DNA from 2 places in the Chryseobacterium barbadense genome. Region 1 is predicted to be linked to the other one. Evidence: riboswitches for the same ligand, from Rfam matches in the RefSeq annotation. Region 1 holds a riboswitch; the other holds the start of a gene.
What was found. Region 1 has a riboswitch for S-adenosylmethionine ahead of ACGHIN_RS02120 (SusC/RagA family TonB-linked outer membrane protein). Riboswitches for the same ligand answer to the same signal wherever they lie in the genome.
Positions count from the first base shown of each region.

Region 1 (8,310 bases):
AAATGATATTATAAGTATAATCCATCAGAGTAATAATATTGTAAACAATATAACCGGCAATTACTATATTCTTGATAAGAGATTTAAGAATCCTGGCAAGCATAGCCTAACAATGACAGCTAATGATATTAGTTTAATTAAGAAAAAAATTATCAAAGAAGATATATATAAATTAGAAGATTCTTTAAAGTTTATTAAATCATGTAAAGTGGCTTGTCTTTCAGAAATTACAATATTATATAAGTCCGGTAAAAAACAATATTTTATTTTTGATAATTACCATTATAAAGATAATTTCAATAATAGATCTTACAAAAAAATTGTAAACTTAGAAGCATTAATAGCGAAAATAATAATGAAAAAGAAAATTGATCCTGAATCTATAAACGTAAGCTTCTAAAATAATTTTAACAGCCATTGCAATGCAATGGCTGTTTTCTTATAAATTCGGGTTGTTCTCAATCTCTTTCTGTGGAATGGTAAAAAGGTAATACCTGCTGTTTGGAGCAAATGCAGACTGATCCGGAAAAGCAAAAATGGTATGGCCTCTTCCATTAACTGTCTTTATAGTCCCGTTTGGTGTGGTTACCTGAACCTGTATCGGCTGCCCGTTTGCATTGACATAAGGTTTTCTCACCACGGTTCCCTGTGTTCTGATAATATCTGATAATGAAAATCCTTCTCCGAAGAGCTCTTTTCTTCGTTCAATTAAAACTTCCTTAATCACTGCATCCTGTGCTAAAGAGCCACTGTAAAGATTTGCATTCCGGGCAGATTTCAATTGGTTCAAAACGGTTACAGCATTGGTAACGTTTCCGTTTCTGGCTTCCGCTTCGGCTTCTATCAAGTACATTTCAGCGGATCTCATCAATACAATATCGGCAATCAGGGTGGCTTTAAATTTAAATTTAGCATATCTCAACAGTCCTTCTCTTCCGGGTAAACCATCCCATTGGAATAATTGATAACGGATATCATTGGTGTCAAATAAATCTTTAAAATAAGGATCTGCCATAAAGCTGTAATAATAGCTTCCTGAAGATGAAACATCTAAATAATGAAAAGCATAACTTTCACCTGACTGTTCCTGAGTCTGGCCATGTCCCCAAATCCATTCTCCATTGCCGATATCATTGAAACCTTCTTTATATTTCTCGGGAACCATTAACGGATATCCGGTTCTGGCCACTTTTGCTGCAGCAATGGCTTTACTCCATTCTCCTGTATTTAAATAGGTTCTAGCCAACAATCCATTCACCACTGAGCGGTCAATTTTATCTTTGTTATTTCTTGTATAGTTTTGCAGTAGATTATCAGCATCCGTTAAATCACTTTTAATCAACGTATAGATTTCTTCAAGACTTGCTTTCGGCTTTCCAACGGAATTTATAGTGGTAGGCTCTGTATATACCGGAACGGTTAAAGCGTTTTTGTCTTTCAGATAACTGAACTGATAAAAGCTTGCCAGATTTAAATAACAAAATGCTCTCAATGCTTTCGCCTGACCTTTTACCTGATCTTTTTTTGCCTGGCTTCCTTCCACTACATCTATTCTGCTTATTACATTATTCATATTATTGATAGTAGAATACAGTGCATTCCAAATGAAAAGTGAACGGCTCCCGGTATTGTTCACCAAGTCCGTGAATGCATAAGCAGAAGGAAAACCGTACTTATTCGTTAAAACAGCAACGTCACTTCCCATGGCATCGCTCGTTCTCAGTACTGTGGAATACCCTATATTGGCATACGTAGGTCCATCATCATTTAATTTTGCCCAGGCTCCGTTGATTACGGTTTCCGCACTTTCTGCTGTTTTAAAAACTTCTGCTTCATTGGCCTGGTTGGTAGGTGCTGTTTCCAGATCACTTTCACAGCTCAATATAGAAAGATTAAGTAATAATGATAAGGACAGATATACTATTTTTTTCATGTTTTCAAATTTTAAGATTGTTAAAGAGTTGCCTGAAGGCCAAAAGTTATCGTTCTCATCGCAGGATATCTGTAATAAGTTGTTCCGTCTAATGTTTGCTCCGGATCCATTCCTTTATGCTTGTAGAATGTTAACAGGTTTTCCGCCTGAAGGTAAATCCTGAATTTTTTCAGTCCTATTCTTTCGAAATAATCGGATGGCAAAGTATATCCCAGGCTTACATTTTTCACTCTCGCATACGTTCCGGAATATAAAAACCTTGAAGATACTGACGTCCAGTTATTGGTCGTTGTACTTAAAGCAGGCACATCGGTATTCGTATTTTCAGGAGTCCATCTGTTCAGAATTTCCGAACTCCATGCTCTACCGCCTGAGCTTCCGTTATGCATAATCATCGTATAATCGGTATCCAGAATTTTTCCACCGATGCTGAATGTCAATAACCCTGAGAAATCAAAGTTTTTATAAATGATACTGGTCGTAATTCCACCTATTAATTTTGGAAGGGAGGAACCCTGTAACGTTTTGGTCGCTTTTGCATATTCTGAAGTAGTTCCTTCCACAGTATTTCCATTGGCATCCTTAGAGATGGTTCTCCATAAAGGTTTTCCGTTACTCGGGTCTACTCCTACCCATTCAGGAATGAAGAAATCATAAATGGAACCTCCTACCTGTAAAAGCTTTGTTCCGCTGACAATGGAGCCTTTCGGAAGTTTCGTAATTTCATTTTTCAAAGTACTTAAGTTGACATCAACATCCCACTGGAAATCATCATTCTTAATTGGTGTTGTGAATAGGGAAAACTCAAATCCTGTATTCTTTAATTCTCCGATGTTTGCCTGGAAACCGCTGAAGCCTAAAGATGGTGCTAAAGGCATTTCAAACAGAAGGTCTTTACTCTGACGCTGGAAGTATTCTACATTTCCTTTAATTCTGTTTTTAAGGATGGCAAATTCTAACCCGACGTTTAAATTGAGGTTGGTTTCCCATTTCAGATCCGGAGTAGGAAGTCTGCTTGCAACAGTTCCCGGTTCTCCAAGATTATTGTAAAATGCATATAAGCTTTGATATGCATAATAGGTACTTAGTTTATCATTTCCTTGTCCTCCATAACTCGCACGCAGGGTAAGCTGATTAAAAACATTCAGGTTTTTGATAAAATCCTCATTTGACGCCTTCCATGACCCTCCCACAGACCAAAATGTTCCCCATCTGTTATCCGGAGAAAATCTTGATGACCCATCTGCTCTTACTGATCCGGAAACGAAATATTTATTTTTATAATCATATTCTATTTTTCCTAAAAAGCTCAGTAATCCTAATTTATCACTATTCCCGCTAAAACTGCCTAATAAAGCGGCTGCATCCGGCTCATAATAATATGGAAGTGAGAATTGGCTTCTGCTTCCGGATATGGTTTGATATTCATAATGATAAAATTCCTGACCAGCCAGAACGTTAAAGTGATGCTGGCTTAACTTTTTATCATAAGTTAAAATATTACTTGTGGTGTAAGATAGTGTTCTTGAATTAGTCTTGGTAACTGATCCCCCGATTTCGCTTCCCTCTCCTATCAAAGGGTTTGTATAATAATGTCCATTATAGTTAACCAAATCAATGGAAAAACTCGACTTAAATTTTAGTTCAGGCAAAAAAGTAAAGTCTAAAAATCCTTTTCCCGAAAAATTATCTTCTCTGTTTTCATTTTTGTCTAAAGGTAAAGTGGCTGCTGCGTTCTCATTCTGCAATGCACTTGTAGGTCTGTATTTTCCGAAATCATAGATATAATTTCCATTGGCATCCAGCTTATAGCTTCCATCTGCATTCCTTTCATAATAAGGGTAGAAAGAAGGGATTACCCTAGCTGCATTAATAATATTATCCGTTCTGGAATCTGAAGAAGGAGGTGCTTGTTGAAGACTGTTGGTATAGCTTAAATTAGCTCCTACATTTAACCATTTTTTTACTTCCGTATTTATTTTTAAACGGGTACTGTACTTTCTGAAACCGGACTCAATAGCGATTCCTTTATCATCCAGATATCCTAATGAAAAATAATAGTTGCTTTTTTCACTTCCCCCACTGAAATCCAGATCTACCTGGTTTCTCGAAGCCACTCTTTGCAGAATATCTCTCCAGTCATCATTCCATAATGCTTTTGCTCCAGGTAAAAGTTTCCCATCGGTTCCTACAGGTTTGGCGTAGTTTACTCCATAGGGATTAATTCCCAAAGCATTCACCAGGTTGTCCGTTGCCATTTGCGCTGCTTGCTGCGATGAGATCTGACTGGATTTATATCCATTTCTCAATGCCTCCCAATACAGCTCAAAGTACTGATCTGTACTTACTTGTTCATAGTCTTTCACCGCTCTTGTTGAAAAACCCTGACTGATATTGAAGTTAATTCTTGCCTCTCCTTTCTTGCCTGATTTTGTGGTAATAATAATCACTCCATTGGCTCCTCTTGATCCATATAATGAACTTGCCGTTGCGTCTTTAAGCACACTTATGGATTCGATGTCATTTGGACTTATGGAATTGATATTTCCATCAAAAGGAATTCCGTCTACTACAAATAAAGGATTGCTGGATGCGCTTACCGATCCTATTCCACGGATCCGGATGGATGCTACAGAACCCGGTTGCCCCGAAGCACTCACCGCCTGAAGTCCGGGAACCTGTCCTTCCAATGCCTTTGTTATATTCGTTACAGGTCTGTTATTGATTTTTTCACTGGAAATGGTTGCTACTGATCCCGTGTAACTTGTTTTTTTAGCTTTACCATAAGCTACAATAACCACTTCATCAATATTTTTCTCCTGGATTGTATCCTTATCGGATTTTATTTCCTGACCCTGCAATATACTTCCAAAGAAGAATACAGCAATTGAAGGCAGCCAAGATTTCGAAATAATTAATTTATTGTTAATCATAATCAATTTTATTTATCATATATTAAAATTTAACCCTTTGCAGAAAAAACAGCAAAGGGCATCCATAGATATGATTCACCTAATGCTTATTTTTCCTTTTAAAGGCTGAATGTAACACCTTGCATATAGGCAGGTTGTTAAGATTTCACAGGTTCAGTTCCCTCCATCTTTCTTTATAAGCCGATCGAAATATGTTGCAAAGCTAAAAACAAAAAGTCTACAAAACAAGTAGACTTTTAAAATACCATTGAACTCATTTATGAAAAATTAACTTAAAATTGTTTAAAACGCGATAAAATAGCCCTTTAGGGCCATTAAAAAATTCTCAAACATGACAAAAATCATTAAAAATAATATAATCGACACTTATAGTATTCTTCTTAAATTTTAAAGCTTCAATTAAAAAATTTTCTATTTTTATACTATGAAAATTTTAATTGTTAACGGCCCTAATTTGAATCTTTTAGGAACCAGGGAGCCTGAAATTTACGGAAGCACTTCCATGGAAAATTATTTGGAAAAGTTGAAATCAGAGTTTCCAGCCTATAATCTTACTTATTATCAATCCAATATTGAAGGGGAAATTATTGACAGGCTTCAACAAGATGATTTTGATGCTCTCATTATCAATCCGGGAGCTTATACACATTATTCTTATGCAATTGCTGATTGCTTAAAGAATATTCAGAAGTCCAAAGTAGAGGTTCACATCAGCAATATTTACAAAAGGGAAGAGTTTCGACAGAAATCGGTGACAGCGGCTCATACTGATTCCGTTTTATCCGGTTTTGGAATGCATGGCTATAGATTAGCAATACAAAGCCTCACTGAAAATAAATAAAATAAAAAGCCTCATCGTTGATGAGGCTTTTTTAGTTGTATGATTAGATAGTTTGTTCTTGTAATTGAGGTCCGGAAGCAACCAATTTTTTACCTTCTTCTGTATTGCAATACTGTTCGAAGTTTTTGATATATCTTGAAGCTAAATCTTTTGCTTTTTCTTCCCATTCTGCAACATCAGCATAAGTTTCTCTTGGGTCCAGGATCCCTTCAGAAACATTTGGCAATGCTGTAGGAATTTCAAGATTCATAATTGGAACTCTTGTTTTAGGAGCATTTTCGATAGATCCGTCGATGATCGCATCAATGATTGCTCTTGTATCTTTAAGAGAAATTCTCTTTCCTGTCCCATTCCATCCTGTATTTACCAAATATGCCTTAGCTCCGTGCTCTTTCATTTTACCAATCAACGTTTTAGAATACATCGTTGGGTGTAAGGTAAGGAACGCTTCACCAAACGCCGGAGAGAAAGATGGTTCCGGTTCAGTAATTCCTCTTTCAGTACCTGCCAATTTGGAAGTATATCCACATAAGAAGTGATACTGCGCCTGATTTTCATCTAAAACAGAAACCGGAGGCAATACTCCGAATGCATCAGCAGACAGGTATACGATTTTCTTAGCATGTCCTGCTTTGGAAGGCAAAACTATTTTATTGATATGATAAATCGGATAAGAAACTCTTGTATTTTCAGTGATTGAACCATCCGTATAGTCAGCAACCCCATTGTTTACGACCACATTCTCAAGAAGAGCATCTCTCTTGATCGCTCTGAAAATATCCGGTTCTTTTTCTGCGGACAGATCAATTACTTTAGCATAACATCCACCTTCATAATTGAACACTCCGTTGTTATCCCAACCGTGCTCATCATCCCCGATCAGGTATCTCTTAGGATCTGCAGATAAGGTTGTTTTACCAGTTCCTGACAAACCGAAGAATAGAGCTACATCCCCATCTTCACCAACGTTTGCCGAACAATGCATAGAAGCCATACCTTTTAGCGGAAGGTAATAGTTCATGATGGCAAACATTCCTTTTTTCATTTCTCCACCATACCAAGTACCGCCGATAATTTGAACTTTTTCAGTAAGATCAAACATAATGAAATTTTCAGAGTTCAATCCCTGTGCTTCCCAATTCGGGTTGGTCGTTTTAGAACCATTGATTACTGTGAAATCTGGTTCACCGAAGTTTTCCAATTCATAATGAGAAGGACGGATGAACATATTCGTAACGAAATGAGCCTGCCAAGCCACTTCAACAATGAATCTCACTTTTAATCTGGTATCTACATTGGTTCCACAAAAAGCGTCAACCACATAAATTTTCTTAGATGTAGAAAGCTGATCTAACACTAATCCTTTACAAGATTGGAAAATTTCCGGAGTGGTAGGCAAGTTTACTTTACCATCCCAGAAAATAGTGTCTCTTGAAACATCATCCTGAACAATATATCTGTCTTTAGGTGAACGACCTGTGAAAATTCCTGTTTTTACTGATACCGCACCAGATTCTGTAAGCTCAGCTCTTTCAAAGCCTTGATTTTCAGGAGAAACTTCAGCCTGATATAATTCTTCGTAAGAAGGATTATAAATTACCTCGTAGTCTCCTTTAATCCCTAATTTTTGTAAATCCTGGATGATTTTAGCGTTTTTCATTTTACTTATATTTTCTATATTCTTTTTGGGTTCAACAAAATTAAATATTAATTAATTGTTAAAGGTGGTTAAATATAATGATATAAGTCAGAATGACAAAGAAAAATACAGCCTTGTAAACCACTGATTATAAGGAAATTAAATCACCCCATTCAAAAATAGTAGAAAAACCTTTTCCCCAAAAATAGTCTCTAAAGCCGTCAAATTTAGCACTCATTACAAAATCTCCACCCCATGCTCCCAAGCTTTTGACAAAAACAGGGCAATCCTGGAAAAAACGCTGTCTAACTGTGGGAATTTCAAGAAAATTGGATATTTTTTGTTCATGTTCCAACATTAACTGAGAAAAAATTTGCAATTCATTACATAACAAAATATTTCTTGTAAGATTTGAAAATTCATCAACTAAATCTTGAGACTTCTTTTTGGACTTGTACAAATTAATTCCTTCCCGACTATCTTGTTTTTGATTTAAATGAATAAAGATCAACTCATTTTTGAATGAAGGACTAAAGTTTACCTTTTCATATCTGATTTCCGGCTTACTTTGATAAAGAACGGCAGATTTCTCTTTAGCTACCGCTATATCATAACCGCTTCCACCCAAGCTTATTGCATTTAAATGAAACGGATCTATTTTTGCCCATTCTGCAAGATTATTCATTAAAGTGGAACTACTTCCGAGCCCGTAATCAGCAGGAAACTGTAGATTGGTTTTTAAATAATAAGAATTTGCATGCTGTAATTTAACTTCCGAAAGCTGCTGAACATTTTTTAGAGTTTTCATTATGAATTCAGCGCTCGGAAGAATGTTGGTTTCTAAGATCTGCCAGTTTTTATAATCAATAACAGCTTTCAGCCATAATGTATTCTGATGATAGGCTTCCCAGAAAATCAAAGATTCCAAATCTTCTTTTTCTTCAAAAAAAAACTCTTGTCCCAG
Region 1 is NZ_BAAFHL010000001.1:451,753-460,062, reverse strand. Features, by position in the region: gene ACGHIN_RS02130 (hypothetical protein) at 1-400, shown strand, start outside; gene ACGHIN_RS02125 (RagB/SusD family nutrient uptake outer membrane protein) at 440-1,933, opposite strand; gene ACGHIN_RS02120 (SusC/RagA family TonB-linked outer membrane protein) at 1,954-4,866, opposite strand; SAM riboswitch class I at 4,950-5,048, opposite strand; gene ACGHIN_RS02115 (type II 3-dehydroquinate dehydratase) at 5,291-5,707, shown strand; gene pckA (phosphoenolpyruvate carboxykinase (ATP)) at 5,751-7,367, opposite strand; gene ACGHIN_RS02105 (GYDIA family GHMP kinase) at 7,495-8,310, opposite strand, start outside.

Region 2 (8,310 bases), on a different contig from region 1:
ACATCCTGCTGTCACTTTCCGCAGGCGTATAATACACCGCATTTTCATTGCCGTGAACAGAAAAAATAAACGGGTTTTCTTCATATACTTTGGACATTGCGCGAATTCCGTAAGAACTCAGAAACTCATTTTCATCAAGCATTCTTTTCAATACTTTGGTAAGTCTTGTTTTACGTAAAATACTCATCAAGTGCTTTCTTCCCTGTCCTTCTTCTTCCCAATGAGAGACTAATTTTGTTAATTCAGGCTTATTCTTCAATACCCAATCCATTCTTTCCCTGAAATTAGGCATCTTTTCCAATAAATGGTGATCAATAATTTCAACCGCAAACATCGGGATTAATCCAACAATACTCCTTAATCGTAAAGAAACACTGTCGCCGTTTCCAAGCTGAAGAACATCATAGAAGAAGCCATCCTCCTCATTCCATAAGCCTTTTGTTCCTTCCCCTAAATTCTCCATCGCTTCAGCAATGTAAAGATAATGTTCGAAGAACTTGATTGCCATATCCTCATACACCTGATAATATTGGGCAAGCTCCATGGAAATTCTCATCATATTCAAAGCATACATTGCCATCCAGCTTGTTCCATCCGCCTGTTCGAGATGCTGTCCGTCTTTCAGGATCATATTCCGGTCAAAAGCACCGATATTATCCAATCCGAGGAAACCTCCCCCGAAAATATTCTTACCGTTTTTATCCTTTCGGTTCACCCACCAGGTGAAATTAAGAAGCAGCTTTTGAAAAACCTTTTCAAGGAATAATAGATCCGGTTTTCCGTTATGCTTTTCATCAATTTTGAAAACCCTGAAGCAGGACCATGCGTGAACAGGAGGATTAACGTCACTCAGGTTCCATTCATAAGCAGGAAGCTGTCCGTTCGGATGCATATACCATTCCTTCGTTAGCAAAAGAAGCTGTCCTTTCGCAAATTCCGCATCAATAATAGCAAATGGTACACAGTGGAACGCCAGATCCCATGTTGCGTACCAGGGATATTCCCACTTATCCGGCATGGAAATAATGTCCTTGTTATGCATATGGTTCCATTCCGTATTTCTTACGTACTCATTGAAATTTCTCGGCGCTTCAAAATTCGGGTCACCTTTCAGCCATTTTCCTACATTATAGTGATAAAACTGTTTATTCCAGAGTAATCCGGCAAAAGCCTGTCTTTGCACATTTCTTTCATCGTCATCCGTTACATCATGCTGAACCTCCTGATAAAATTCATTGGCTTCAGCTATTCTCGCATTGAAAATTTCATCAAACTGGTCGAATGGTTCATCTGTATCCTGAGGCGATAATCTGAATTCAAATGTTTTGAATTGTCCGCCTTCAATGGTTTCATCAATTAAAAAAGAAGCCTTGGTTCCTCTTCTTTCAGGGTTTATCGTATTACTTCCGTATACAATATGATCATTAATTCCATCCTTATAATAGGTGTTCCCGAAATACAAGGTTCCGTGCAGTTTGGGATTATTTGTTTCATTATCACAAAACACACTTCTGGCATTGGTGTTTCTCGAATACAGCTTTTTGATGGAAATACTATCATGATTAATGTCAATGCAATCTTCACGAGAAGCATTTAAAAAAGGTTGATATGTATTATAACCCCATTTCCAGTTGTTTCTGAACCATAGCGTGGGAGCAACCACAATTGGAGCTTCCTTTTGGCTTCTGTTATGGATACTGACTCTCACTAAAATATCATCAGCATCTGCTTTGCAGTATTCAATAAAAATATCAAAGTATTCGTCGTTGTCGAAAATTCCCGTGTCGAAAATTTCATATTCAGGTTCTCTTTTGCTCCGTCTTCCGTTTTCCGCAACAAGATCCTCATAAGGAAATGCATTGATGGGATATTTGTATACCATTTTCATATAGCTATGAGTAGGCGTGTTGTCCAGATAATAGAAAAGTTCTTTAATATCTTCCCCATGATTTCCCTGAGGATTACTCAACCCGAAAAAACGTTCCTTAACGATCTTATCCTTTTTATTCCAGAAAGAAAGAGCAAAACACAAAAGTTGTTTCGTATCCGAAATCCCGGCAATACCTTCCTCTCCCCATCTGTATGTGTAACTTTCAGCATTGTCGTGGTTCGCATATCCCCATGCATTCCCGTTCGGGCTGTAATCTTCACGAACATTTCCCCATTGCCTGTTGCTTACATAGGGTCCCCAGTTTTTCCAGTTTATATCTTGTAGTCTTTGTTTTTCAGCAATCATATCTCATCATTTTCTAGTACGAAGGTAGCTTTTTTGAGAAATAATTCCAATTTTCGATCGCTGAACAATTCTTAACATAGCCTTGAAAATCTTTTGTTTATGGGGTTTTTATAGAATAAATTAAATTTTCTTAAATATTTAAAAGAAAAAAACTATCTTTGCACCATCGTTCATTCAAATATTGAAAATGTTATCAAGAAAGGTTGAGGGAATAGACCCTGTGAAACCTTAGCAACCCTTTGCGCAAGTAAAGAAGGTGCTACGTTCTACCAAAATTATTTTGGACAGATAACTTACTGAAGTTCTTTCAGCCATTTCTCATGGCATTTTCAATTGTGTTATAAAATATAATAGAATTGAAAACAGAACTAACCTATATTCATTTTTCGTATCAAACCAATTCCCGAAGGGAACATTATATCTCATTAAGCTATCAGCTTTTTGGGAAAGACCTGTTTACAGCACCCATCGTTTTGATAAACCACGCATTAACCGGAAATTCGAATGTTTCCGGAGAGAAAGGCTGGTGGAAGCAGCTGATCGGGGAAAATCATGTTATCGATACCAACAAATACACCGTTCTGTGTTTCAATATTCCCGGAAACGGTTATGATGATTTTTTAATTGATGAATATGAAAACTTCACTCCTTCGGATATTGCAAATATCTTTTTAAAGGGACTTGAAACTCTAAACATACAAAATTTACATGCCATTATAGGAGGTTCTCTCGGAGGCGGGATCGGTTGGGAGATGTTGGCTAAACGTCCACAATTAGCTGAGATTTTTATTCCGATCGCATGCGATTTTAAAACGCACGACTGGCTTCATGCTCAATGTCTTGTTCAAAAATTTTTGCTGAACAGTCATGATGAGCCTTTACAGAAGGCAAGAATCCATGCGATGCTGTGTTACAGAACCCCGCAATCTTTAAACGATAGATTTCAAACTCAATATATTCAGGATAAGAAGCGCCTGAAATCAGAAGACTGGTTGATATACCATGGAAATGCTTTAAACGAAAGATTTAGTTTAAATGCATATAAATTGATGAACCATCTGCTGATGAACATTAATACGGAAGAAAAAATGCTGGAGAAAATAAAGGCACGAATGCATTTGATCTCTGTAGATTCAGACTTATTCTTTCCTGCTTCGGAAATTCGAATGTGTTTCGAAAAGCTGAAAGAAAAAAGAGAAAATGTTTTCTATCACGAGATCCAATCAATACATGGGCACGATGCCTTCTTAATGGAATACGAACAATTAAATAATATCATAAAAAATATTTTGTAGAATGAAAAATGCTAACGAAATAAGATTCTTAAAAAACAGATCAATCATCAAGTTCGAAGGCGAAGATTTCCTTGGAGAAATAGGAGTGGACGGACGAATTTTTAAAGCACTTACACTGGCAAGAATTAGTGTAGGGGTTATCTCACAGCAGGCTATTGAAAATGGAATTTCTATCCTTGTTCAGGAAAATGATGCCGAAAATGCGGTAAGCTGCCTGATTGAAGAATTTGAAGCCGAAAGAAAATCCGGAAAAGTTTCCCAGATTTACAGCATCAATAATGTTTCTGTACTGGGCTTTGTTTCCGAGGATTATAATAAAGTACTTGTTGAACTGGCCAGAAACAATGTTTTTCCATTGCTTTTAAACCAGATTGCAAGCGAAAACAGAGTTAATATCGTAGTGACGTCTTCGCAGGATGAGAAAGCAAAAAATATCATTGAATCTGAGATTTTCAAAAAGCCTAAAACCGTTCATCTGGCAATTATCGGACACGGAAATGTTGGGAAAACCCTGATCGATCAGGTACTGGAATCCTCGGATGAGATCAAGAGACGTAAAAAAATAGATCTAAAAGTGGTTGCTGTAGCCAATTCCAGAAAAATTGCCTTCAATAAAAAAGGTTTTGACAATAATTGGAGCGATGAGGTTTTGGTTGCAGAAAACCCTTCAAGCGTTGAAACCCTTATTAATTTTTCCAAGGAAAACCAATTGGAAAACCTGATCGTGGTTGATAATACGGCAAGCAAAGATTTTGTTAAAAACTATCACACTTTAGCTGAAAACGGATTTGACCTGGTTTCTTCCAATAAAATCTTCAACACTTTACCTATTGATGAATACCGTAAACTAAGATATACGTTGAACAAAAACAACAGGCGCTATTTATACGAAACCAATGTAGGAGCAGGTTTACCTTTAATCGATACCATTAAATTATTACACCTTTCCGGTGAAAATATTACCAGAATCAAAGGAGTATTTTCAGGAACATTGAGCTATGTCTTTAATAATTTTTCATTGAGAGACGATAAGTTTTCAACCATCATCAACGAAGCGTTGGAAAAAGGCTATACGGAACCGGACCCAAGAGAAGATCTGTCAGGAAATGACGTGGCAAGAAAGCTGTTGATTCTGGCAAGAGAATTAGATTTGATCAATGAATTTGATGATATCAACATCCAAAATCTTGTCCCTGAAAGCCTGCTTTCTGTATCTAAACAGGAGTTCCTTTCCCGACTGGATGAGCTTGATGAAGAATATCAGAGGATCAAGGAAAGCCAAGAAGAAGGTCATGTATTGAGATACGTTGGAGATTTGCATGGCGATCTGCAAAAAGACAAAGGAGAGCTTGATGTAAAACTGATCTCCGTTCCTGCAAGTTCCGCTTTGGGACAATTAAAAGGATCAGACTCTATTTTTGAGATCTATACGGAAAGTTACGGAGAAAACCCGATCGTTATTATGGGAGCGGGAGCAGGAGCTCAGGTAACTGCAAGAGGAGTTTTCGGGGATATTTTAAGAGTAAGTGAAACCAAATAATATGAATAATATAACAATTTAAGAATGTAGAAATGTAGCAATGAATTTGTCATTCTGAGCAGAGCGAAGAATCTCATTATTAAACTGTTAGATTGATACATTGTTAAATTAATTAAAACTATATGGAAAATTTCGAAACATTTGCAATAAGAACACAAACTGAAAGAAGCCAGTTTGATGAGCACTCTACACCATTGTATCTTACCTCCAGTTTTATTTTTCAGGATGCGGAAGATATGAGAGCGAGTTTTGCAGAAGAAAAATCTAAGAATTTGTACAGCCGTTTTTCCAATCCTAATGTGACCGAGTTCACCGACAAGATTGCAAAAATGGAAGGTGCGGAAGCAGGATATGCTTTTGCAACGGGAATGGCCGCCATTTATTCAACTTTCGCCACCCTATTGAATGCAGGAGATCATATTGTAAGCTGTCAGTCGGTTTTCGGATCTACTCACACATTATTCACCAAATACTTTCCGAAATGGAATATAGAAACTACCTATTTCAAAGCGGAAGATGCAGAAAAAGTAGAACAATATATCCAGCCGAATACTAAAATCTTATATCTGGAAACACCAACCAATCCGGCCATTGAAATTTTGGACCTTGAATTTTTCGGACAGATTGCGAAGAAATATAATCTGATATTCATTGTAGATAACTGTTTTGCAACACCTTATCTTCAGCAGCCGATTAAGTATGGTGCAGATATTGTTGTACATTCCGCAACGAAGCTGATTGACGGACAAGGGCGTGTTTTAGGAGGTGTGGCAGTAGGAAAGGCCGATCTGATAAGGGAAATCTATCTTTTTGCAAGAAATACAGGTCCGGCAATGTCACCTTTTAATGCGTGGGTTTTATCAAAAAGTTTGGAAACATTGGCTATACGTGTTGAAAAGCATTGCGAGAATGCAGTAAAGGTTGCCGAGTTTCTGGAGAGCCATCCCAATGTGGAATTTGTAAAATATCCGTTCCTGAAATCTCATCCGAGCTACGAAATCGCTAAAAAACAGATGAAATTAGGCGGAAATATTGTGGCATTTGAAATCAAGGGCGGAATTGAAGGCGGAAGAAAGTTTTTAGATCACATCAAAATGTGTTCTCTGTCCGCCAACTTAGGAGATACAAGAACAATTGTAACACACCCTGCTTCAACAACGCATTCCAAATTAACAGAGGAGGAAAGAAATGAAGTGGGAATTACAGCAGGTTTGGTTCGTTGTTCAGCCGGTCTGGAAAATATAGATGACATCATTGCAGATTTAAAACAAGCTCTTGAAGCATAGCGGTTCGAAATAAAAAAGTAAATAGAAAAATGAAAAATATAGAATCACTTTATAAAGCGCTTAATGAAAGGATCCTGGTTCTGGACGGAGCAATGGGAACCATGCTTCAACGCTATAAGTTTGAAGAGGAAGATTATCGCGGAGAACGTTTTAAAGATTGGGAGCATCCCGTAAAAGGAAATAATGACCTGCTTTCGTTAACCCAGCCTCAGGCGATTGAAGAAGTTCACAGAAAATATCTGGAAGCGGGTGCAGACATTCTTGAAACCAATACGTTTTCCGGAACTACCATTGCAATGGCAGATTATCACATGGAAGATTTGGTATATGAACTCAACTATGAATCTGCAAAGATAGCCCGAAAAGTCTGTGATGAATTCACCGCTAAAAATCCCAATCAGCCAAGATTTGTTGCGGGATCTATCGGCCCTACCAACAAAACAGCAAGTTTAAGTCCCGATGTAAATGATCCCGGTTACCGCGCCATTACTTTCGATGAATTGAGAATTGCCTATAAGCAGCAGGCGGAAGCACTTTTGGATGGCGGATCAGATATTCTGTTGGTCGAAACTATTTTCGATACTTTGAATGCAAAAGCAGCTTTGTTTGCTATTGATGAAATTCAGGATGAAAGGGGGATCAAAATTCCGATCATGGTTTCAGGAACGATCACGGATGCTTCAGGAAGAACGTTGAGCGGGCAGACTGCGGAAGCATTTCTGATTTCTATTTCCCATTTGAACCTTTTAAGTGTTGGGTTCAACTGTGCACTGGGAGCAAACCAGTTGACGCCGTACCTTGAAACATTAGCTCATAACTCAGAGTTTTATGTTTCAGCGTATCCGAATGCCGGTTTACCTAATGCTTTCGGTAAATATGATGAAACACCAGAATTCATGGCAGAACAGATTAAAGAGTATGTAGAAAAAGGATTGATCAATATTATTGGCGGTTGTTGCGGAACGACACCGGATCATATCAAAGCGATTGCAGATCTGGTGAAACAGTATCAGCCTAGGAAATTGAAGGAATTTGTCTGATTTGATAGATTTTTTTAATTAAAACAGCTATGGGGACAAGGTTATAAGTATTATCTTTAAATAAACCACAAAATTTAATATAATGGAAAAGCCGAGTTACTTAAAAGATTCAGATGATGCAAAATTGTTTAATGAACTAAGAAAGAAGGTGAACCAAAGAGTAGAAGCAATTCCTGAGAACAGGGATATTTATATTCAGATCAAAGCAATCATTCTGCCTTTGATCTATTTTGGTTTATATTTCTTCGCCATTTTTAATGCCGATAAACCATGGATGTATATTGTGAGCTTTGTGCTAATGGGGATCTCATTGGTTTTGATTTATTTGAATCTCATTCATGAAGCTGCCCATAATAATATTTACAAAAGCAAAAAACTGAACGGTTTGGTATTGCAGATTTTCGATTTTGTGGGAGCTAATTCCTACATCTGGAAAAAAAGACATATTGCAAGCCATCATGCGTACCCTAATGTGGATGGATGGGATACCGACATTGAACAGAGCGGATTATTGTTAATCATTCCATGGATCAAAGCCAAAGGAATTCAAAAGTATCAGCATAAATTTTTCTTTCTGGTATATCCGCTTTATTTATTCAATTGGATGTTTATCAGAGATTTCAGGGACTTTTTTGATAATAACAGAGTGATCTTAAAAACTCAGGGATCGATCCCGGTTATTGAAAAAGTGAAAATGGTAAGCTATAAATTATTTTATTTCTTTTACCAGATTGCAGTTCCGGTCCTGTTTTTTAAAGTGTCTCTAGGATTGGCGTTAGGAGCTTGGTTTTTACAAGTGATTGCGGCAAGTATTTTCGCATTATTTGTTTTATTGCCATTACATCCGCTTCCGGATAATGCCTTTCCTAAACTGGATGAGAAAAACGGACTGCCTTTCAGCTGGCTTCATCAC
Region 2 is NZ_BAAFHL010000011.1:45,750-54,059, forward strand. Features, by position in the region: gene ACGHIN_RS07010 (MGH1-like glycoside hydrolase domain-containing protein) at 1-2,236, opposite strand, end outside; SAM riboswitch class I at 2,424-2,531, shown strand; gene ACGHIN_RS07015 (alpha/beta fold hydrolase) at 2,593-3,531, shown strand; gene ACGHIN_RS07020 (ACT domain-containing protein) at 3,533-5,071, shown strand; gene ACGHIN_RS07025 (O-succinylhomoserine sulfhydrylase) at 5,194-6,357, shown strand; gene ACGHIN_RS07030 (homocysteine S-methyltransferase family protein) at 6,387-7,397, shown strand; gene ACGHIN_RS07035 (fatty acid desaturase family protein) at 7,480-8,310, shown strand, end outside.
Region 2: it holds a riboswitch for S-adenosylmethionine, as region 1 does, so the genes downstream of both, ACGHIN_RS07015 (alpha/beta fold hydrolase) here and ACGHIN_RS02120 (SusC/RagA family TonB-linked outer membrane protein) in region 1, are expected to answer to the same signal.